DNA from 3 places in the Serratia sp. Sp408 genome. Region 3 is predicted to be linked to each of the others. Evidence: predicted binding sites of a transcription regulator. Region 3 holds the regulator's gene; each other region holds the start of a gene.

Region 1 (7,815 bases), on a different contig from region 3:
ACCAGGTATTGGCGCCCACCAGCAGCGCGCGCACCGCAATGCCGACGATAATCAGCCGGAAGGCCTCGATGCCATTGCGCCATGCCAACAGGTAAATCAGCGCCGCGGTTAACAGGCCACCGATCAACGCGCCGGAGGTGATGCCAAGTACGCCACCGTTGAACAGCACCACCGCTACCAGCACGCCGCTGTAGGCACCGGTATTGAAACCGATAACGTCCGGGCTGCCGAGCGGATTGCGCAGCAACGACTGGAAAATGGCGCCGCTGATGCCGAGTGCGGCGCCCAATATCAGCGCCATCGCTACGCGTGGCAAGCGCCATTGGCTGACGATCACCGTTAAATTGGCCGGTCCTTCGCCGCGCAGTGCGTCGATCACCTGTAACGCGCTGAGCGACAGGGTACCGGAACCGAGCGCGTAAATGGCCAGGCTGGCGCAAGCGAACAGCAGCGCCAGCGGGGTCAGCGTCGCGCGTGACAGGCGGGCAGGGTGCGACGGGCGCATCAGACGGGTAGCATGCAGCGACATCAGCAACTCCTGCGGAACATGTGGCGCTGGCGAACCAGGGCGATCAACACCGGGGCGCCGAGCAATGCGGTTACGATCGAGACCCGCAGTTCGCCGGCCACCAGGAAGCGACCGAGCAAGTCGGCGCCGAGAAGCAGAATGGGGGTCAGTACCAGCGTCCACGGCAGGATCCAGTGCAGTTCCGAACCGGCCAGACGGCGCGCGACGTGCGGCATCATCAGGCCGACGAAGGCGATTGGCCCGACGGCGGCGGTGGCGCTGCCGCACAGCAGGGTGATCGCCAGCAGGCCGAGCAATTGGGTGCGCACGATACCGGTGCCCAGCGCGGTGGCCAGTTCGCTACCCATGCTCAGGCTGTTGAGCGCCTTGGTCATCCACAGGGCGATCAGCGTACCGAGCACAATTGGCAGGGTGACGGTGCGTACCACCTGCATGTTCTGGATATCCAGCGAACCGGCCTGCCAGAAGCGCAGTTGATCGAACGTTTGAGGGTTGAGCAGCGCAATGCCGGAGGTCATGCCTTCCAGCACCGCGCCGAGCGCGACGCCTGCCAGCGTCAGGCGAATCGGGTTCAATGTACTACGCCCCAGCGCGCCGACCAGCGCCACCAAGAGCGTCGCGCCCAGCGCGCCGGCAAAGGCGAACCACAGGTATTGGTCGATGTCGGCGGCGCCAAACAGCGTAATGCCGAGCACCACGGCAAAGCCGGCACCGGCATTAACGCCGAGAATGCCAGGGTCGGCCAGCGGGTTGCGCGTCAGGGTTTGCATCAGCGCGCCGGCCAGCCCGAGCGCGATACCGGCCAACAGCCCCACCAGCGTGCGCGGCAGTCGTGCATTGGTGACGATCGTGCAGTCGACGCCGCTGCATTGGCCATTGAGGGCCTGCAGCACGGTAGTGAAGGGAATTGGCTTTGCGCCCAGCGACAGGCTGAGCGCCATCATCAGCAATAGCGTCAGTAATGCCAGTACCAGGCCGTACAGCCTGCGGCGGAAAGCGCGTGTGGTGCCGAATATCAGGCGCTCCTGCGAGGGATGTGAGGAGTGCGAACCATTGTGTGTAAGCCGGAACATGGCAACCCATTATTCAATTGAATATAAATGATATTTATTATCATTATTGATTGTATTCATCTATGGTAGCATGACTCGCTGGCGCAATGCAGCAGCAAGCACGCAATCCCTTTTAAAAGTTGTGGTGATAGACAAATGAGTAAGCCCTCGATTTTGCTTGATTTTGGTCTGCTCAAGACCAATCGGGCGTTCCGTGCCGTGTTCTGCGCACGTTTTATTTCCATTTTGGCGTTGGGATTGATGGCCATCGCGATACCGGTGCAGATTCAGGCGTTGACCGGCTCAACGCTGCTGGTCGGTCTGGCGGTTACCTTGGCCGGCAGCGGCATGTTTGCCGGGCTGTTGATGGGCGGTGTACTGGCGGATCGCTACGAACGCCGTCGCCTGATCCTGTTTGCGCGTTCAACCTGTGGCATCGGCTTTGTCGGCATGTGCATCAATGCCGCATTGCCAACCCCATCGCTGGTGGCGATCTATCTGTTATCGGTGTGGGATGGCTTCTTTGGCGCCGTCGGCGTGACGGCGCTGCTGGCTGCGACACCGGCGTTGGTTGGGCGGGAAAACATTGTCCAGGCCGGCGCCATCAGTATGCTGACGGTGCGTTTTGGATCGATCCTGTCGCCGGCGGTGGGCGGGTTGGTGATAGCCCATGCCGGCGTGGCGTGGAACTACGGTCTGGCAGCGTTGGGCACCTTGCTGACGCTGGTGCCACTGCTACGCCTGCCGCAGCTGATGCCGCCGCCACAGCCGCGCGAGCACCCGCTGAAAGCGCTGGCAGGTGGCTTTGCCTTTCTGTTCCAGAATAAAGTGATCGGTATGGTGGCGCTGATCGGCGCGCTGCTGACCATGGCCAGTGCGGTGCGTATCCTCTACCCGGCGCTGGCGGGCGACTGGCTGGTCGGCGCTTCCAGCCTGGGCCTGATGTATGCGGCGGTACCGCTCGGCGCGGCGATTGGCGCCTTTACCAGCGGTCGGGTGGCGCATCTGGCACGGCCTGGCTGGATGATGCTGATGACTGCGATAGCGGCGTTCGTCGCCATTGGTTTGTTTGGTTTGATGCCGTGGTACGGGGCGGCGCTGGCGTGCCTGGTGGCATTCGGTTACCTGAGCGCGGTGAATTCGCTGCTGCAATACGGGCTGATCCAGAGCCTGACGCCGGACGCCTTCCTCGGGCGCATCAATGGGCTGTGGACCGCGCAGAACGTGGTGGGTGATGCCCTGGGCGCGTTGCTGCTGGGGGCGATGGGAGCGTATATGTTGCCGGCGATGACCTCGACCAGCTTTGGCTTTGGCGCCGCGGTGCTCGGCGTGCTGCTGGTGTTCGCCATGCGTGGATTACGTCTGGTGACGCTCGACAAACCGCAGGTGACGCAAGCCTGATGTCAGCGAGCTCAAGCTGCGCCGGATAGCCCGAATCGCCTGACGGCAAGGCGATTCGGGCGCTACCCGCCAGTCTGGCTAACGTGAGTGGATGAACAGTTTTTCTAATCGCGTCAGCAAGTTGCTGGCGCTGTAGTAATCCAGACGAAAGGTATCATTGCCCAGCGCGTAGACCCGCTTGTTTTGCACCGCAGGCAGGTGCGTCAGGAAGGTATTTGCCATCAAGCGCTCGGCGTCGCCGTCATCGTTGGCGAACAGCAACAGCGTTTGGCCGTTAAGACTACCCGCGAGATTTTCCCCGCTCAGTTGAATAATGTCCTTGCGCACGCCCTGGCTGGTGCTGCCGTGGACGTTGGACGGTGGCTGTGCCAGCGTGAAGCCCAGTTGTTGCAGCATTTCACCCTGCGATGACTCGGCGGTCCACAGGTTGGCGGCCTTGCCGTCGTGGCGAAACACCAATGCGCTGACCGGCTGCGGCGGCAAGGTCATCCGCTGTTTCAGCGCTTGCTCGCGCGCGGCGAAATCGGCGGTCAGCTTGGCAGCCTCGGCGTCGCGCCCGGTGGCATAGCCCAGGTCTGTAGCCAGTTGCTGCCAGCTTTTGTCATCATAATTGACCACCAGCACCGGCGCGATGGCCGATAACTGATCGTATAAGCGCAGGGCGGAATCGCCGCCGGTGGCGGACATCACGATCAGATCCGGCGCTTCGCCGGCTATCGCTTCGGCGTTGGGTTCGCCGATATACAGGCGTTTGACACCGCGCTGTGCGGCGATATCCCCCCATTGCCGGAAGAAGCCTTGTTGGTCGGCCAGCTTACCGTTGGGGCTGGTGGCGCCACTGGCGATCACCGGCGCGCCAATCGCCAGCAGGGTACCGGTGACCGTAACGCTGGTCGAGACAATGCGCGTTGGTGCCTGTGAGAGAGTGACGACGCCATGGGCAGTGTCAATGGTGCGCGGCCACTGGGGAGAGGCGGCGTGCGCAGCGGTGAAGGCGAATAAGGCCAGCCCCAAAAGCAGGATATTCTTCATGTCGGCGTGTTCCTGTCGATTAAATACTAATGCTTATCATTTATCTAGCTAATGCCACACTGTTTATACCATGATTGTGATGGGAAAGAAGTGTTTACGTTTATTGACATAGTAAAATCCGGAGGGTAATTTAGCGCCCGTAAACATAAATGATAATCATTATTATATTGGTTATTATTAGCAAACAATAGAGGGCGTACCGATGGATACAGCCATGAATGGTGCCAAAAACATGCAATCGCACAGCAGTGAAGGGGGTTACCTACCGCCGGATCTCGCTGCCGGTTTCTTTTTCACTTCTCCTTTCCGCAGCCTGAGCACTCAGGGGTGTTTTGCCAAAGTCAGTTTGCCGGCGGTGGGTGGCGACGACGTGAACGGCGAATTTCAGCAGGTGGTGCGCCATGCCTTTGACGAAGCTCGGCTGGCGGGCATCAAGCAGCCGGTGCTGTGTGGCGCCATCCCGTTCGATACCCGACAGCCGTCGTCGTTGTTTATCCCTCGCCAAACCCGCTGGTTCGATCGTAATGCCTTTATGGCCGCGCAAGGGATAGAGCACGCTGCGGCACCGGATATCGCGCATAAAACCGAAGTGCCGGCACAGGCAGCATTTATGCAAATGGTCAGCGATGCGGTGACGGCAACCCGTGCAGGCACGCTGGATAAGGTGGTGCTGTCGCGCCTGTTGGAGATTGAAACCTGCCAGCCGGTCGATCGCCATGCGCTGATGACGCGCATCATTGCGCAGAACCCGAACGGTTTTCACTTCCACGTACCGCTGGCAGACGGCGCATTGCTGGGAGCCAGCCCCGAGCTGCTGCTGCGTAAGACCGGCGCGCAATTTTATTCCAATCCGCTGGCCGGCTCCGCCCGCCGCGAGGCCGATCCACAGCGCGATCGCGAGGTCAGCCAGCAGTTACTGAGCTCCACTAAAGACCATAAAGAGCACCGTTTTGTTACCGAAGGCATGCGTGCAGCGTTAAGCGGCCGTTGCCGTTACCTGCATATTCCCAACGCGCCGGAACTGTTGAGTACCACGACGCTGTGGCACCTGTCGACGCCGATTGACGGCGAAGTGGATCCGCGGCAGGAAAACGCGCTGTCGCTGGCCTGTCTGCTGCATCCGACGCCGGCGCTGTGCGGCACGCCGACCCGGGTGGCGCGTGACCTGATTGCCGAGCTGGAGCCGTTTGATCGCGGCGTATTTGGCGGCATCGTTGGCTGGTGTGACGCCGAGGGCAACGGTGAATGGGTGGTGACCATCCGCTGCGGAACCGTCAGCGGCAATCAGGTACGCCTATTTGCCGGTGCCGGCATTGTGCAGGACTCTTCACCAGAGTCCGAATGGCATGAAACCGGCACCAAGCTCAGCACCATTCTGCGCGCCTTTGGCCTGAATCAAGGATAAGAAACATGAGCATTGCTTTTACGCCCTGGCCGGAGGTCTTTGCCCGGCGTTATCGTGAGCGCGGTTATTGGCTTGATCTGCCCCTGACCGACATCCTCGCCCGCCAGGCTGATAACGACGATATCGCGTTGGTGGATGCGGTCGCCAGCCTCAGCTATCGCCAATTGCACCAGCGGTCGGATCGTCTGGCGGCGGCACTGCTGCGCCGTGGCGTACAACCCGGCGAAACCGCGCTGGTGCAGTTGGGCAACGTGGTTGAATTTTACGTCACCTTCTTTGCCCTGCTGAAAATCGGCGTGGCGCCGGTAAATGCGCTGTTCAGCCATCAGCGCAGCGAGCTGCATGCCTATGCGTCGCAGATCAAGCCGGCAGTGTTGATCGCCGATCGCCTGCACGGTCTGTTCGCCAACGATGATTTCCTGGCCGAGTTCCGTCAGCAGCATCCGTCGCTGCGCGTGGTGGCGTTGCGTAATCAGCCGCACGGCGCGCAGGCGTTGTCGCAGATGCTGGCCGAAGACAGCGCAGGCTTTTGCGCCACGCCGTCTGCCGCCGATCGGGTGGCGTTTTTCCAGCTTTCCGGCGGCAGTACCGGCACGCCGAAACTGATCCCGCGTACTCACAACGATTATTACTACAGCATCCGCCGCAGCGTGGAAATCTGCCATTTTGATCGGCACACGCGCTATCTGTGCGCGCTGCCGGTGGCGCACAACTATCCGATGAGTTCACCCGGCGTGCTGGGGGTGTTGTATGCCGGTGGGGTGGCGGTGTTTGCCGCCGATCCGGATGCGGCCCAGTGCTTCACGCTGATTGAACAGCACCGGATCAACGTTACTGCGCTGGTGCCTCCGGCGGTCACGCTGTGGCTGCAGGCGATCGAAGAGTGGGGCGGCAACCAGCAGTTGACCAGCTTGAAACTGTTGCAGGTTGGCGGCGCCAAACTGGGTGAAACGCTGGCGGCACGCATTCCCGCTGAAATCGGCTGCCAGTTGCAGCAGGTGTTCGGCATGGCGGAAGGGCTGGTTAACTACACTCGACTGGATGACGATCGGCAGCACATTCTTACTACCCAGGGCTGCCCGATGTCGCCCGATGACGAGGTCTGGGTGGCGGACGACGACGGCAATCCGTTGCCGGTTGGGCAGACTGGTCGCCTGATGACGCGCGGCCCTTATACTTTCCGCGGCTACTATCAAAGCCCGCAGCACAATGCCGAAGCCTTCGACGAGAACGGTTTTTACTGTTCCGGCGATCTGATTCGCCTGACCGAAGACGGCTATCTTTGCGTCGAAGGTCGGCAGAAGGACCAGATCAATCGCGGCGGCGAGAAAATTGCCGCCGAAGAAATCGAAAACCTGCTGCTACGTCATCCGGCGGTGATTAACGCCGCGCTGGTTTCCATGCCGGATGCGCTGATGGGCGAGAAAAGTTGCGCCTACGTTATTGCCAGCGAGACGCTTAAGCCGGTGGCGCTGCGGCGCCATCTGCGTGCGCAGGGCGTGGCGGAATTTAAATTGCCAGACCGTTTTGTCCAGGTGGAAAGCCTGCCGCTGACGCCGGTCGGCAAAGTAGACAAAAAACTGCTGCGCCAGCGCCTGGAGGCGCAGCAACCGACTCAGGTCCAGGGAGATTGAACGATGGCCATTCCTAAACTTAATGATTATGCGCTGCCAACGGCAGCTGAAATGCCGGCCAACAAGGTCAACTGGGCGTTCGAACCACAACGCGCCGCGCTGCTGATCCACGATATGCAGCAGTATTTCCTGAATTTTTGGGGCGAGGACAGCGCGCTGATCAAGCAGGTGGTGGACAACATCGCCAACCTGCGTCGCTATTGCAAGGCACAAGGTATTCCAGTGTTTTATACCGCACAACCCAATGAGCAGAGCGCCGAAGATCGCGCATTGTTGAATGACATGTGGGGGCCGGGGCTGAACAAACATCCGGAACAGCAGGCGGTGGTTGCCGCGCTGGCGCCAGACGCTGACGATACCGTATTGGTGAAATGGCGTTACAGCGCCTTCCATCGCTCGCCGCTGCAAGACATTTTGCAGGAGTCAGGCCGCGATCAACTGATTATTTGCGGTGTGTATGCGCACATCGGCTGCCTGACAACGGCAATTGACGCCTTTATGCGCAACATCAAGCCATTTATGGTGGCCGATGGGTTGGCGGACTTTTCCCGCGATGAACACTTAATGGCGCTGCGCTACACTGCCGGTCGCTGCGGGCGGGTGGTGGCTACCGCCGATCTGCTGCCGGGCATCGCCAGCAAGGATGCGCTGCGTCAGCAGATACTGCCGCTATTGGACGAAGACAGTGACGATATGGCCAACGACGAAAACCTGATCGACTATGGTCTGGATTCGGTGCGTATCATGGAACTGGCGACCCGC
Region 2 (7,815 bases), on a different contig from region 3:
GGTGCGTCCGGCGTCTGGCGCGCCTGTTGCGCCAGCAGGCCGCTCAACGTCTGTGTCGGTAGCGGATGTGCGGTATCGTTGACGCGGCTCAGCAGCGCACGATCGTCGGCGGTCAGCAAATCCGCCTCGCCGACCGGCAACTGCGGCTGCTCGCCAAACTGACGCATCAGCAGCGGCAGTCGCTGCAAATGCGCCGCCAACTCATCGCGCTGGTAACGTTCGGCATTCGCCAGCAACTCCACTTTCAATTGGCCGTCCTGGTCGATAAACAGGGCAATTTCCAGATCGCGTACCGGCCCGGAAGCCAGATCGTGGGTGATGCCGGCAATACCGTCAAAGTCGAGCTGGTAATCGAACATCTTAAAGTTGAACACCGTGCCATACAGCGGCTGGGCATCGCCTACGTGCCCCAGATCGCGCTGTACCTGCTCCGCGTCATAACGCTGGTGACGACGCAGCGTTTTCAGTTCGCGACTGATTTTCGCCGCCGCATCCGCCAAGGTGGCTTGCGGATCGAGGTGCAGTTCCATCGGCAAGACGTTAATCACCGGCCCGGTGGCGCACAGCGCGGCCGAGCCGGTACGGCGCATAAAGATAAATCCAGCGCTGAAGCTCGGCTGACCGCTAAGGCGCGACACCCACAGCGCCAACAGGGCGATCGCCATATCCGCCGCATTCAGCTGTTGCTCGCGCCCGGCATCCACCAGCGGCGCGAACGCCGCCGCCGTGCAGATCTGACTCAGACGATGAATGCGGGTGGTCGGCACCTGCCCCGCCAGCGGTTGCGCGCACAGCGTGGCCGCCGGCGGCAGTTGGCGCGCCTTATTACGCCAGAAATCGGCATCACGCTGCCAGCCGGCAGACTGACGGTAAGCCTGGTATTCAGCCACCACATCACCAAATGGCGTAAACGGCGTAGGTTCCAGCGGTTGGTCATGGCGCAAACGGCTATAGATATTGGCGATGCGCCGGGCAATGGCGGTAAAGCTAAAGCCATCCACCAGCAGGTGGTGATAGCGCTGATACCAGTACCAGCGGCGCTCTGCCACCCGCATCAGCAGGTGACGATACAGTGGTTTTCCACTGCTGACGCGCAGTTCGCCGGCAAGATCGCGCTGCATCAGCGCTGTGGCAGCGGCGGCGGGATCCGCCGAAGCGGTCAGATCGAGATATTCCGGCGCGTCAATCGCCATGCCCGCATCAAACGATTGCCGCGGTACCCCGTCGCACTCGTCAAAACGCAGTCGCAGGGTGTCCACTTCGTTCAATCCCAATGCGATGGCGCGCAGCAGACAGTTCGGGTCCAGCTCGCCGTTAAGCTCAATATAATGCGCTACCGCATAGGCATTGCCATGCGGTGAAATCTGATCGGCAACCCAAATACCCGGTTGCGCCGCGACCAACGGCATGTCGACGCACAGCGCGTGGTCGGCCGGTAAAGTTGATGTTTCTGACACCGTACTGATTCCTATGGTTGGTATACCCTGACGACTGCGGGCAGCATCGAGACGGCAATGAAAGCCATCCTTATCCAGATGCAAACTGTCGCTGAACGGGGCAACGCCGGCAGGCAGCCCGTGATACGACGGGCATCAGCCCGTCACGCCTGACGCTGTGATGCGGGCCGCATGTCCTGCCAATTATCTTCCAGCCAGCTGACGCACTGCGCGCGCGGTGCCGGGCCGAATACGCTGTTCCAGCCGGGCGGCAGTGCGCAGAAATCCGGCCATAGGCTGTATTGCTGTTCGGCGTTGCGCACGATCAGGCAGCATTGTTGTGGATCATCGAACGGGTTGAGGGTTTCCATCACGGGCTCCTTGCATCATCCCAGAAGTGGCAATTGGTGTGGCCTGATGGCCGGTGACAAACGGCTCGCGCCAGTGGGCCTGCAAACCGTCGAGCAGGCCGCCGCGCCAGCACAGCGCGTCGTGGCCGCCGGCCACCGCCCGATACTGCACCCGATGCCCAGCCTGGCTCAGCAGCGTCGCCATCTGGCCGCTGACCTGATGCACCAGCGATTCATGCACGCCAGCCTCCATAAACACCTTCAGCGCGCCATGATTGCCGAGGCCGCTTTCAACCTGGCGAGTCAGCCAGCAGGCGTCTTCCGGCGGCGTAGGCAGTTGCAACATATCGCGTCGCGGCCACCAGAAAGAACCGGACTGGCTGATCACCGCACCAAAACGCTGTGGCCAGTTCAACCCGGCATACAGGGAAGCAAGACCGCCAAAACTCTGACCGGCAACCACGGTACTGGCGGCATCCGCGCGGTGCGGCGCCCATTCGGCCAACTGCGGCATCAGCTCTTCCTGCAACGCCAGCCAGAACTGCGAATTGCAGCCAAGCTCGCGACTGCGGTGCGGCAAATCGATAATGTCGATCAGCACATATACCGCGGCCGGCAACTGGCCCTGCTGCGTCAGTTTCATCAGCGGATCCCAGACCGGCATCTGCTGCGCCCAAAACTGACCGTCGAGCAATATCGCCAGCGGCCGCTGCGCCGGGTTGCTGTCGCCGGTGGTGTAGACCCAGATGTTACGGCTATTGCCGAGACGCTGGCTATGCCAGGTATGACGCTGCAGACGCGCCGGCGGCGCCGGCACGCAGCGGGCGCTGGCTACCTCATAATTGTCGAAATCGTGCCAGGCCGACTGCGGCGGCGCTGACGGCATATGCAGCCCGGAAACCACATTGCCGCCGGCACTGCACCAGGAACGGTAGGGATTCAACAGATCGTGCGTGGCACTGGCAAATACCTGATGCCACCAGTGGCGCATCGCGTGCATCATGGCGTACGCATCGCCGCCCTCTGCCCGCAGCGGGCGATGATCCAGACAGGGAATAAAACAGTAGCTGCCGCGCCAGTCGGCGCTCAATTCGGTTTGCCAGTACCATACGTCGCTGCCGCTCAGGCGTTGCAGACTCTGCGGCGGATTCGGCTGATGGTGATCGGTCAGGCAATTGATGTTGATCCAGACGCGCTGGTGGGCTGAAGTCATCTCGCATCCCTGGGGATCGCGCCACAAAAACGTTACCTTCCATCGGCCATTGTCGCTCGGCTCAACCAGCGGCGTACCGCGTCGGGCAATCTCCAGCCACCAGCCATGGCTCCCTGCTTGTTTGCTTGCTAATAACGTACTGCTTGCTGACTGCTGTTCAGTTTTCAAGACACCCACTCACTTGGTAGTTGGCATAACGGGTGAGGCAGCAGCGGATAGCGGCTGACGCTCTCCCGAATGCAAACGAACGGTAGAACGAATACTATTGATAATTATTTTCATTTGCAATAGTGTGTAAAGGCTCGTAAAGAAGGCAGGTATTCTTCAACAGGGACGGGTACCTGAATTCGCATCGGATCGGCTGCTGGTCGCGTCTCCGGCGTAGTCAGATCCACACCATTAATGACGATATAAAAACGACAACCGGCTCCCCCTGCCGGCTTCAGCGCTGGCGCACGGGGGCGACAACACGGTAGGAAATTAAAAATGACTCGCAAGTTATCTCGTTATTCCCTAGCCACAGTCATCGGGTTGGGATTAGGCACGTCCGCAATTGCACATGCCGCACAGCAAACCAGCCCCAGCGCCGAAGCGGAAGCCACCAGCGTCGGCAACAATAATCAGGCAAAACCCGCCGAAGACACCATTCTGGTCACCGCCGCCAAGCAGAACCTGCAGGCCCCCGGTGTTTCCACCATCACCGCCGCCGAAATCAAAAAACGTCCCCCGGCGCGCGACATCAACGAACTGATCCGCACCATGCCGGGCGTTAACCTGACCGGCAACTCCACCAGCGGGCAGCGCGGCAACAACCGCCAGATCGATATCCGCGGCATGGGACCGGAAAACACCCTGATCCTGATCGACGGCAAGCCGGCCTCAAGCCGCAACTCGGTACGCCAGGGGTGGCGCGGCGAGCGTGACACCCGTGGCGACACCGCCTGGGTGCCGCCGGAAATGATCGAGCGCATCGAAGTGCTGCGCGGCCCGGCGGCGGCGCGTTACGGTAATGGCGCGGCGGGTGGCGTGGTCAACATCATCACCAAGAAACAGACTCAGGAGTTGCACGGTGCGTTGAATGCCTATTTCAACGTGCCGCAACACAAGCAGGAAGGTTCCACCAAACGTACCGACTTTAGCCTCTCCGGCCCGCTGAGCGACACCCTGAGCTTTCGCCTGTTCGGCGGCTACAGCAAAACGCAGGCCGACGCCTGGGATATCAACCAGGGTCACCAGTCCGAGCGCGTCGGTATTTATTCCGACAGCCTGCCAGCTGGCCGCGAAGGGGTGATCGACAAAAATATCGACGCCCTGCTGCACTGGGATTTCGCCTACCTGCAATCGCTGGAGTTTGAGTACGGCTATGGTCGTCAGGGCAACCTGTACGCCGGCGATACCCAGAACACCAATAGCAATAATTTGGTAAAAAGCATGTACGGCGAAGAGACCAACCGCATGTACCGTGAAACCTACTCCGTGAAATATCAGGGGGCCTGGGACAACGGGGTCAGCACCAACAACTACGTACAATACGAGAACACCCGTAATTCGCGCTTGAACGAAGGTCTGGCCGGCGGTACCGAGGGGATCTTCAATGAAAGTGATGCCGGTTATAGCAACAGCGATCTGGATGATGTGCTGTTGCACAGTGAAATCAGCCTGCCTTTCGATATGTGGGTACCACAAACCGCCACCTTCGGTGCCGAGTGGAACCAGCAGAAGATGAAGAGCAGCTCGGTAGTCAGCCAGGCGCTGCAAGGCGGCGACATTGACGGCATCAGCAGTGCGGATCGTAGCCCCTACTCTTCTGCGCGTATTTTCTCGCTGTTTGCCGAAGACAATATCGAACTGACCGACACCACCATGCTGACGCCAGGCATGCGCTACGATCGTCACTCGGTTTCCGGCGATAACTGGAGCCCGTCACTCAACCTGTCGCAGGAATTGGGCGAGTACTTCACGCTGAAAATGGGCATTGCGCGCGCTTACAAAGCACCTAACCTGTTCCAGACCAATGAAAATTACGTGTTGTACAGCAAGGGTCAGGGTTGTGCCAACAGTTCCACGGGCATCGGCTGCTACCTGGTCGGCAACGATGACCTGAAAGCGGAAAACAGCGTTAACAAAGAGATCGGGCTGGAGTTCCATAACGGCGGCTGGCTGGCCGGCGTGACCTACTTCCGTAACGACTACCGCAACAAGATTGAAGCCGGTTACACGCCGGTCGGCCAGACCAGCAACGGTAAAACCGATATCTATCGCTGGGAAAACGTGCCCAAAGCGGTAGTTCAAGGGTTGGAAGGTACGCTGAACATCCCGGTCAGCGATACCATAGCCTGGACCAACAACGCCACTTACATGATCGAGAACGAGAACAAAACCACCGGTGATTACCTGTCGGTGATCCCGAAGTTCACCATCAACTCGACCCTGAGCTGGCAGGCCACGGAAGATCTGTCGATGCAGTCGACCCTGACCTGGTACGGTCGCCAGAAGCCGAAGAAGTACAACTATAAAGGGGAACCGACCACCGGCACGGAAACCCGAGAGGTCAGCCCGTATGCCATCGTTGGCGCCAGCGCCACCTATACGCTGAGCAAAAACGTTGACGTCACCGCCGGCATCGAAAACCTGTTCGACAAACGTCAGTTCCGTGCTGGCAACGCGCAAAACGTCGGCAACCCGACCACCGGCGCGATCAATATTGCCGGCGCCGGCGCCGCGACCTATAACGAACCGGGTCGCACCTACTATTTAAGCGTCAATACCCATTTCTGACGGTTGATTGAAAAGGGTGAAAAGTAAAAGCCGGTCGGGCCTCCGACCGGCTTTTTTACGGGCTAATGCACCCCATCAGGATAACCGACAACCGGCGTGCCCCCTTGCGGCGCAACGATTGGCAAGCTCGTCGTCAACCCGCGGTGGCTTCACTGCCCCAGCGATACCTGCTTGAAAATATGCTTGCCGAACGGATCGATTTCATACCCTTTCACCTCGTTGCGCACGGGTTCAAAAATGGTCGAATGCGCAATCATCAGCGCTGGCATCTGCTGATGCATCATTACCTGCGCCTGCTGGTACATCGCTAGCCGTTTGGCATGGTCGGTTTCTTTACGCGCCTGCAAGATCAGCCGATCAAACGGCGGGTAACACCATTTGGCCGAGTTTGAACCGCCGTTGGCGGAAACGCAGGTAAACAGCGGGCCGAAGAAGTTGTCCGGGTCACCGTTGGCGGTGGTCCAGCCCATCAACGCGGTCTGGTGTTCACCATTCTTGATACGCTGCAGATACTCCCCCCATTCGAAGGTCACAATCGTGGCACGCACGCCGATTTTCGCCCAGTCTGACTGGATCATCTCCGCCATGCGCTTGGCATTCGGATTGTAGGGGCGCTGCACCGGCATCGCCCATAAATCAATGGAGAACCCCTGCCCCAAACCGGCTTCCTGCAGGAGTTGTCTGGCCTTTTGCGGCGAGTAAGGATAATCCTCAAGCGCGGTATTGCTGCCCCACTGGGTCGGCGGCAGCAGGTTTTTTGCCGGCTGGCCGGCACCGTGGAATACCGCCTCGAGGATCGCCGGTTTGTTCACCGCCAACGCCAGCGCCTGGCGAACCTTGACGTTATCCAGCGGTTTTTTCTGGGTGTTAAATGCCAGAAAACCGATGTTCAACCCTGACTTTTCCATCAGCGTAATGTTGTTATCCGCCCGCATGCGCGCCAGATCGGCCGGGTTTGGGAACGGCATCACCTGGCATTCGTTCTTCTGCAATTTGGCATAGCGCACCGCCGCATCCGGGGTGATCGAAAACACCAACCGGTCGATCTGCGGCCTGCCTTCCCAGTAGCCGTCAAACGCTTTATAGAGGATTTTGGCGTCATGCTGGTATTGCTGCAACTGGAACGGCCCGGTGCCGATGGGATCGTTATCCACCCGCTGCGGGGTGCCGGCCTTTAGCATCGCATCGGCATATTCGGCGGAGAGAATGGTGGCAAAATACATGCCCAAATCGGCAATAAACGGCGCTTCGGCGCGCGAAAGCTCAAAGCGTACCGTATGCTCGTCAACCTTGACGATCGCGTTGATCAGACTGCCAAACTCCATCGATTCAAAGTTGGTGTAAGCGCCGTTGGATACCTTGTGATAAGGATGTTGGGGATCTTTTTGCCGCATGAACGAAAAGATCACGTCATCGGCGTTGAAATCGCGGGTCGGCGTAAAGTACTTATTGCTGTGGAACTTGACCCCCTGACGCAGATGGAAGGTGTAGTTTTTGCCGTCAGCACTGACCTCCCAACGTTCTGCCAGGCTGGGCTGCAATTCCACGGTGCCGGTTTTAAAGTCCACCAGCCGGTTGTAAATCGCCGCCGAACTGGCGTCTACCGTGGTGCCAGAAGTAAACAACTGCGGATTGAAACCTTCCGGCGATCCTTCAGAACAAAACACCAGCGTTTTGGCCTGTATGCTGCCGGCGGTCGCCAGCGCCAACAGAGCCAAGGTAAATCTTACTTTTATGCTCGTCATCTCATTTCCCCAGTGGTATCCCAATGGATACCAATAAAACAGGGAGTTAGCGAAGTAAAGAATAAATATTGAGCAAGCAAAACTGCGCAAAAAGACGGGATAATGCCCTCACCGCGCTGGAGAGGGCATCGTGCGGGTTATATCAGCTGACTGAAGTTCATTTGTTCCATCAGCCGGTAGTTATCAGCATAATCCACCGGGATCGCCACCACCACCGGCCCCTGAATTTCCATTGCCTTACGCAACATCGGCCGCAGTTCCTCAACCTTCTGCACCGCAAAGCCTACCGCACC
Region 3 (7,815 bases):
GGCTGCAAGCGCTGACGTTTGGCTACAAAATCGGCCAGGTCGATTTGCGGCTGGAAGGCACCTGGGTGAAGGCGGAAGGCAATCAGGGGTTCTTTTTACAGCGTATGACGCCAACCTACGCCTCCTCCAATGGCCGGCTGGATATCTGGTGGGATAACCGTTCCGACTTCAATGCCAATGGCGAAAAAGCGGTGTTCGCCGGCGCGATGTATGACCTTAGCAACTGGAATCTTCCGGGCTGGGCGGTGGGCGCATCCTACGTTTACGGCTGGGACGCCAAGCCGAGCACCAACCCGATGTATGACCAAAGCCAGCGTTTGAAGGAAAGTGCCTACAGCCTGGATGCACTGTACACCGTGCAGGAAGGGCGGGCGAAAGGCACCTTGTTCAAGCTGCACTTTACTCAATACGACAACCATACCGACATCCCAAGCTACGGTGGCGGCTACGGCAACATCTTCCAGGATGAGCGCGACGTGAAATTTATCGTGATTGCGCCATTTACTCTCTTCTAATGCTCCTTGCCCGGTGGTGACACCGGGCAAGCATGCTCAAGGAACAGCGATGAAAAACCTATTGTTGTTGGTGGCTGCGGTACTCGGGCTTAGCGCCTGCGTTCAGCCGCAAACCCCGCCGGAAGACGCCAAACTGCGTCAGGCCTACAGTGCCTGCATCAATACGGCGGAAGGTTCGCCAGAGAAACTGCAGTCCTGTCAGGCGGTATTGAACGTATTGAAACAAGAGAAACAGCATCAACAGTTCGCCGAACAGGAGACGGTCCGCGTACTGGATTATCAGAGCTGCATTCAGGCTGTACACACCGGCAATGGGCAGGCGTATGACAGCCAGTGCGGCAAGATCTGGCAAGAAATTCGCGCAAATAATCACTGATTACGGATGAGGTCGAAGATGAACATATTCAAATTGAGTGCCCTTGCCGCATTAACGGCCAGCGTTGGCATGTTCGGCAATATCGGCAGCGCCATGGCCGATCAACAGCTGGTGGATCAACTGAGCCAGTTGAAACTGAATATCAAGATGGTTGACAATCGCGCGGCTGAACATGGCGTTGATTGCGCCAAGCTGGGCGCAGACTGGGCATCGTGCAACAAGGTCCTGATTACGCTGGCCAACGACGGCCAAGATATCACCGGCAAGGACTGGGTTATCTACTTCCACAGCCCACGCCAGACGCTGCAGGTCGACAACGATCAGTTCACCATCTCTCACCTGACCGGCGATCTGTATAAATTGGTGCCAAGCGAAACCTTCAGCGGTTTCCCGGCTGGCAAAGCGGTGGAAATTCCGATCGTGACGGAATATTGGCAACTGTTCAAAACCGACTTCCTGCCGCGCTGGTATGCGACCTCTGGTGACGCCAAACCGAAAATGCTGGCCAATACCGATACCGAAGATCTGGATCAGTTTGTGGCACCGTTTACCGGCGATCAATGGAAACGTACCAAGGACGATAAAAACGTTCTGATGACGCCGGCCTCGCGCTTTGTCAAAAACGCCGAGTTGAAAACCCTGCCGACGGCGTCGTTGCGCGGGCAAATCATCCCGACGCCAATGGACCTCAAGGTTCATGCCCAGGACGTGGATCTGAGCAACGGCGTGGCGCTGGACCTGAGTGCGCTGGCCAAACCGTCGGCCGATGTGGTCAGTGAGCGTTTTACCCTGCTGGGGGTGGCACCGACACGCAGCGGTTATCCGATTAAAACCGACATCAAGCCGAACGCCTTCAAGGGCGACCTGGCGGTGGCAGGCGCCTATCAGTTGCAGATCGGCGCCAAACAGGCGGTGGTGACCGGCTTCGATCAGGCTGGGGTGTTCCATGGCCTGCAATCGATTCTGTCGCTGATCCCGACCACAGGCGACAAGAAAATCGCCACGCTGGATGTTAAAGATGCGCCGCGCTTTGAATACCGTGGCCTGTTCCTCGACGTTGCGCGCAACTTCCACCACAAGGATGCGGTGCTGCGTCTGCTGGATCAGATGGCGGCCTATAAGCTGAACAAGTTCCACTTCCACCTGACCGATGATGAAGGCTGGCGCATCGAGATCCCCGGCCTGCCGGAGCTGACCGAGATCGGCGGCCAACGCTGCCATGACCTGAGCGAAACAACCTGCCTGTTGCCGCAGTACGGTCAGGGGCCAGAGGTTTACGGTGGTTTCTTCAGCCGTCAGGACTATATCGACATCATCAAATACGCCCAGGCACGCCAGATTGAAGTGATCCCGGAGGTCGATATGCCGGCGCACGCGCGTGCGGCGGTGATATCCATGGAAGCGCGTTATAAGAAACTGCTTGCCGAAGGTAAGCAAAAAGAGGCCGAGGAGTTCCGTCTGCTGGATCCTACCGACAGCTCCAATACTACCTCGGTGCAATTCTTCAATCGCCAGAGTTATCTGAACCCGTGCCTGGATTCATCAACCCGCTTTGTCGACAAGGTGATCGGTGAAATTGCCCAAATGCATAAGGAAGCCGGTCAACCGCTGAAAACCTGGCACTTTGGCGGCGATGAAGCCAAGAACATCCGTCTGGGCGCCGGTTATACCGACATCAAACAGCCAGAACCGGGCAAAGGCATGCTCGATCTGAGCAAAGAAGACAAACCGTGGGCCAAGTCGCAGGTTTGCCAACAGATGATCAAGCAGGGCAAGGTTGCCGACATGGAACACTTGCCGAGCTACTTCGGTCAGGAAGTCAGCAAACTGGTTAAAGCGCACGGCATCGACAGAATGCAGGCCTGGCAGGATGGCTTGAAGGATGCCAAAGACGCCAAGGCGTTTGCCACGGCGCGCGTTGGCGTCAACTTCTGGGATACCCTGTACTGGGGCGGGTTCGATTCGGTAAATGACTGGGCCAACAAGGGTTACGAAGTGGTGGTTTCCAACCCCGACTACGTCTATCTGGACTTCCCGTATGAGGTCAATCCAAACGAAAGCGGCTATTACTGGGGCACCCGCTTCAGTGATGAGCGCAAAATATTCAGCTTTGCACCGGATAACATGCCGCAGAACGCTGAAACGTCGGTGGATCGCGATGGCAACTATTTCACCGCCAAGAGCGATAAACCGTGGCCGGGCGCCTATGGCCTTTCCGCCCAGCTGTGGAGTGAAGTGGTGCGCACCGATCCGCAAATGGAATATATGATGTTCCCGCGCTCGCTGTCGGTGGCGGAACGAGCCTGGCACCGCGCCAGCTGGGAACAGGACTATAAGGCAGGTCGAGAATACAAGGGCGGGGAAACCCACTTGGTCGATGACAAAAAGTTGCAGCAGGACTGGCTGCGGTTTGCCAACCTGCTGGGGCAGCGCGAGTTGGGCAAGCTGGATAAAGGCGGGGTAAAATACCGCCTGCCGGTGCCAGGTGCGCGGATCGTCAACGGCAAGCTGGAGGCCAATATTGCTTTGCCGGGACTGGCTATCGAGTATTCCACCGACGGTGGCAAACAGTGGCAACGCTATGATGACAGCGCCAAGCCGGCAGTAGCCGGCGAGGTGCAAATTCGCGCGGTCAGCCCTGACGGCAAGCGCTTTAGCCGTGCGGAACCGGTGCAGGCGTAGTGACCAATGCCTCGCTGCGTGTCGGCGGCGGGGCGTTTGGGGTGTGGAGGGGGTAATACCCTGATGAAAGAGGTGGTTTGCCGCTGCATTGTTATCTTTTGTGACATGATTTCCCCGGCGCGTCCGGGGATTTTTTTGCCTGTCTGACAGGCATAAAAAAACCGCCGTCTGGCGGTTCCTTGCTTATTAATGCATCAGCATTATTTTTTGTCGTGCAGCGTATCGTCTTCGCGGCAATCACCGATGGCGCAATGACCGTACAGGTACAGGCTGTGGTTGGTGAGTTTGATGCCGTGCTGTTTGGCAATGTCACGCTGACGCGCTTCGATGGATTCATCGCTGAATTCGATCACTTTGCCGCAGTCCAGGCAAATCAGGTGATCGTGATGGTGCTGCTGAGTCAGTTCGAATACTGATTTGCCGCCTTCGAAATTATGACGGGTGACAATCCCGGCGTCGTCAAATTGGTTCAGTACGCGGTAAACCGTCGCCAGACCAATTTCTTCGCCCATATCAATCAGTTTCTTGTACAAATCTTCCGCACTGACGTGATGGCAAGCCGGATCTTGCAGTACTTCCAGGATTTTGAGTCGCGGAAGCGTGACTTTTAAGCCGGCCTTCTTTAATGCGGTATTGTTGTCAGTCATGCGGATTCAGTCCTGTTACTATGCTAATCAAGTTGAGGCATTTTTGCCTATGGCATCGGTCGGCACAAAGAATTTATTGCGTCTCATTATAGAACCGGTTGACCTAAATGGAAACCGCCGGTTGTTAACAAAGATATATTCGCACCGTTACATGTCACACATGTAACATCTTGATGGGTGGGATAAACCGAACCGCAGTCTACCGTGACGAGGGGGGAAGTTACAATTTTGTAGCTTCTATCGCTTCAATCCGTGATGTCGATAACGGCCCTGCGTTAATCATGCGTCTCGCAGGGCCTTGAACGGCGGGGAAATAACCGCTGCTTAACCTACGATGTCTGCCAGGCTCAGCTCTGCGCTGATTTGCGCCACCCAGCCCTGCACGCGTTCGTCGGTCAGTTCGGGTTGGCGATCTTCGTCAATCGCCAGGCCGATAAAGTGATCGTCGTCTGCCAGACCCTTGGAGGCTTCGAAATGATAGCCTTTGGTTGGCCAGTGGCCGACAATCGCTGCGCCGCGAGGTTCGATGATGTCACGAATGGTCCCCATCGCATCACAGAAATATTCCGCGTAATCTTCCTGATCGCCGCAGCCGAACAGCGCGACCAGTTTGCCATTGAAGTCTATTTCTTCCAGCGTAGGGAAAAAGTCGTCCCAGTCACATTGTGCTTCACCGTAATACCAGGTTGGGATACCGAGCAGCAGAATGTCGAATGCGTCCAGATCTTCTTTGCTGCTTTTGGCAATGTCATGCACCTCAGCCACATCGTCGCCAAAGCTCTGACGAAGAAGTTTTTGGATCATCTTGGCAATGTTTTCGGTATTGCCGGTGTCGCTGCCAAAGAAAATGCCTACGTTAGCCATATCGCGTATAACCTTTAAATTCAATTAATTACAATACTCGACGCCCGGCTTTCGCACCGGTATCGTTTAAAATATCGCCATGGTGAGGAGCCAGCTCCCACCGCTAAACGCGTATCATGCCAGAAATTTGCCCCGGGGTTTTATCGCGTTTATGCGATGCCCGAAGAATAAAATGCGGAGTTGATCCGGCGTCATCCTTAACGCCGCGCCGCGCGTGCGGCTGATAAGATCATTGTTCTGGCTGTTCTTCCGCCAGTTGCGCCAGCAGCATTTGCTCAATGAGCTCGCTGCGACTGATATTACGCTGTTCCGCCAGTTTGTTCAGAGCGTCCACCGCATCCGCGTTGATTTTCAGCTCCACACGCCGCAAACCACGTACTTTATCGCGCCGTAGCTGATTCCGCTTATTGATTCTAAGCTGTTCATCACGGGATAGCGGGTTGGTTTTCGGGCGCCCCGGACGGCGTTCATCTGCGAACAGATCCAGCGTCGTGCGATCCGTTTGTTCTTTTGCCATAGGTAGCGGTACTGCAAGGGAGTTTGCATCAAAAAGCGTTTCACGCTTCCGGACGGTTCGGTTAATACAGTTCAGGTCGATAAAACCTAACCCAAATTTGCCCCCATTCCGGCGTTTTACACCACGCTGGCGACGGCGGCAAAATTATAGCGCGCCATATTACCCCAGCAGATGGAGCAACGACAATGCTTTACTGCGTTGCAAACGCGCTAAGCCGTTATCTTTAGCGCGTTTTTTCGCCAACTGGCCGTCAGGCCTGGTCGATGAAGCGATGAATGGCACGCAGTACCGCATCCGGTTTCTCGGCGTGTACCCAGTGGCCACTGCCAGCCACTTCATACGCCCGTGCCTGCGGGAACTGGCGGGCGATGTCGTCGCGGTAGTCGTTTTTTACGTAAGGCGACAGCCCGCCACGAATAAACAGAATCGGCTGCGGCCAGGCCGGCACCGGTTGCCAGCCAATGATGGTTTCATATTGCTCGATCAGCACCGGCAGGTTGAAACGCCATTCGCCCTGATGGAACGATTTCAGCAGAAACTGAATCACCCCTTCTTCATCCAGCATGGTGCGCATCAGCGCCGCCGCCTGCTGACGCTGAGTCATGCCGGCGGCGCTCACTGCCTGCAAGGCGGCGAAGATTTCATCATGGTGTCGGGTCTGATAAGCCACCGGTGCGATATCGATAACCACCAGTTTGGCAATACGCTCGGGAGCAATCGCCGTCAAGGCCATTGCTGCCTTGCCCCCCATGGAATGGCCGATGACGATGGCACGCTCGATATTCAGGCTGTCCAGCAGCGTAAGCAAATCCTGCGCCATCACCGGATAGCTCATTTCGGCGGCGTGCGGCGAAAGCCCATGGTTGCGTAAGTCGACTTTCACCACCGGATGCTGGCGGTGCAAATCGCGCGCCAGTACGCCGAGGTTGTCAAGGTTGCCGAAAAGCCCGTGTATCAGCACAATCGGCAGCGCGTTTGTCTGTTCGGCCTGGGCGGCCAATAATTGATAGTGTAATTTCATGGCGAAGTTCATGACCTGAAAACATTCTGTTAGGGTATCATACCCATCAGCAAAGAGGTGGGCGGGTGATGCCGGCTATAGGTAATAGTCTGCTTTTGCCCCCAGAGGGCACTTTGTTATGTTTGCTCTCGCGCTTTTAACCTTATAATCCCATAGCTTGAATGCAGAACCCGGTTTCGGATTCTACGTAGAAAAATACAGTACTGGATAAAGATGAAAACTATTGAAGTCGACGAAGAACTTTACCGCTATATTGCCAGCCACACGCAACATATTGGGGAAAGTGCGTCTGATATTTTACGGCGTATGTTGAAGTTTACCGCAGGGCAGCCAGTGCGCCCCGTGTCTACCGCTGCGAGTGGCAGCGCGGAGCCGGAAAAAGCCACCGCGTCGCGCCCACGGGATCGCGTCCGCGCCATGCGTGAACTGCTGCTGTCGGATGAATACGCCGAGCAGAACAAGGCCGTAAATCGTTTTATGCTGGTACTGTCAACGCTGTACACCCTCGATGCGGCCGGCTTCGCTGCCGCGACCGACGCATTGCATGGCCGTACACGCACCTATTTTGCCGGCGATCAGCAAACGCTGCTGGCAAACGGAACGCATACCAAACCGAAACACGTTCCCGGCACCCCTTATTGGGTGATCACCAATACCAATACCGGCCGCAAGCGCAGCATGATTGAACATATCATGCTGGCGATGCAGTTCCCGGCGGAACTGACAGAAAAAGTGTGCGGCACGATCTGATTTAGCGAACCGCCCGTCATAGTGGTCGCGCAACCTTTCGCCCGGCCGCTGGACAGAGGAAAGGGAGAAAAGTTGATGGCGAACAATCCACGCGCCGGGCAACCGGCTCAGCAAAGCGATTTGATCAATGTGGCTCAGCTGACGTCGCAGTACTACGTGCTGCAACCGGAAGCGGGCAACGCCGCCCATGCGGTGAAATTCGGTACCTCGGGTCACCGTGGCAGCGCGTTGCGCCACAGTTTCAATGAAGCGCATATTCTCGCCATCGCGCAGGCGATTGCCGAAGTACGCCGCCAGCAGGGCGTCAGCGGTCCGTGTTACGTCGGCAAGGACACCCACGCGCTGTCTGAGCCAGCGTTTATTTCGGTGCTGGAAGTGTTAACGGCCAACGGCGTCGACGTGGTGGTACAGGAAAACAACGGCTTCACGCCGACGCCGGCGGT

The links. The regulator Fur, encoded in region 3, represses iron uptake genes when iron is present. The targets are predictions, from matches to a motif close to ATAATAATGAGAACNACTATCAA.
Region 1: fepD (Fe(3+)-siderophore ABC transporter permease) is a predicted target of Fur. The motif match lies at 1,624-1,646, and genes of this name have one in related genera.
Region 2: fes (enterochelin esterase) is a predicted target of Fur. The motif match lies at 3,259-3,281, and genes of this name have one in related genera.

Annotation. Positions count from the first base shown of each region.
Region 1 covers NZ_JBXUFT010000004.1:51,911-59,725, forward strand. The annotation lists gene fepG (iron-enterobactin ABC transporter permease) at 1-529, opposite strand, end outside; gene fepD (Fe(3+)-siderophore ABC transporter permease) at 529-1,602, opposite strand; gene entS (enterobactin transporter EntS) at 1,738-2,982, shown strand; gene fepB (Fe2+-enterobactin ABC transporter substrate-binding protein) at 3,061-4,014, opposite strand; gene AC2AXP_RS14270 (isochorismate synthase) at 4,217-5,419, shown strand; gene AC2AXP_RS14275 ((2,3-dihydroxybenzoyl)adenylate synthase) at 5,425-7,053, shown strand; gene AC2AXP_RS14280 (isochorismatase) at 7,057-7,815, shown strand, end outside.
Region 2 covers NZ_JBXUFT010000004.1:40,227-48,041, reverse strand. The annotation lists gene AC2AXP_RS14240 (enterobactin synthase subunit F) at 1-1,409, opposite strand, end outside; gene AC2AXP_RS14235 (MbtH family protein) at 1,601-1,807, opposite strand; gene fes (enterochelin esterase) at 1,782-3,167, opposite strand; gene AC2AXP_RS14225 (TonB-dependent siderophore receptor) at 3,486-5,777, shown strand; gene AC2AXP_RS14220 (ABC transporter substrate-binding protein) at 5,927-7,522, opposite strand; gene alsS (acetolactate synthase AlsS) at 7,660-7,815, opposite strand, start outside.
Region 3 covers NZ_JBXUFT010000001.1:338,830-346,644, forward strand. The annotation lists gene chiP (chitoporin ChiP) at 1-515, shown strand, start outside; gene chiQ (ChiQ/YbfN family lipoprotein) at 565-891, shown strand; gene AC2AXP_RS01670 (beta-N-acetylhexosaminidase) at 910-3,573, shown strand; gene fur (ferric iron uptake transcriptional regulator) at 3,774-4,220, opposite strand; gene fldA (flavodoxin FldA) at 4,545-5,084, opposite strand; gene ybfE (LexA regulated protein) at 5,314-5,601, opposite strand; gene ybfF (esterase) at 5,852-6,622, opposite strand; gene seqA (replication initiation negative regulator SeqA) at 6,836-7,372, shown strand; gene pgm (phosphoglucomutase (alpha-D-glucose-1,6-bisphosphate-dependent)) at 7,448-7,815, shown strand, end outside.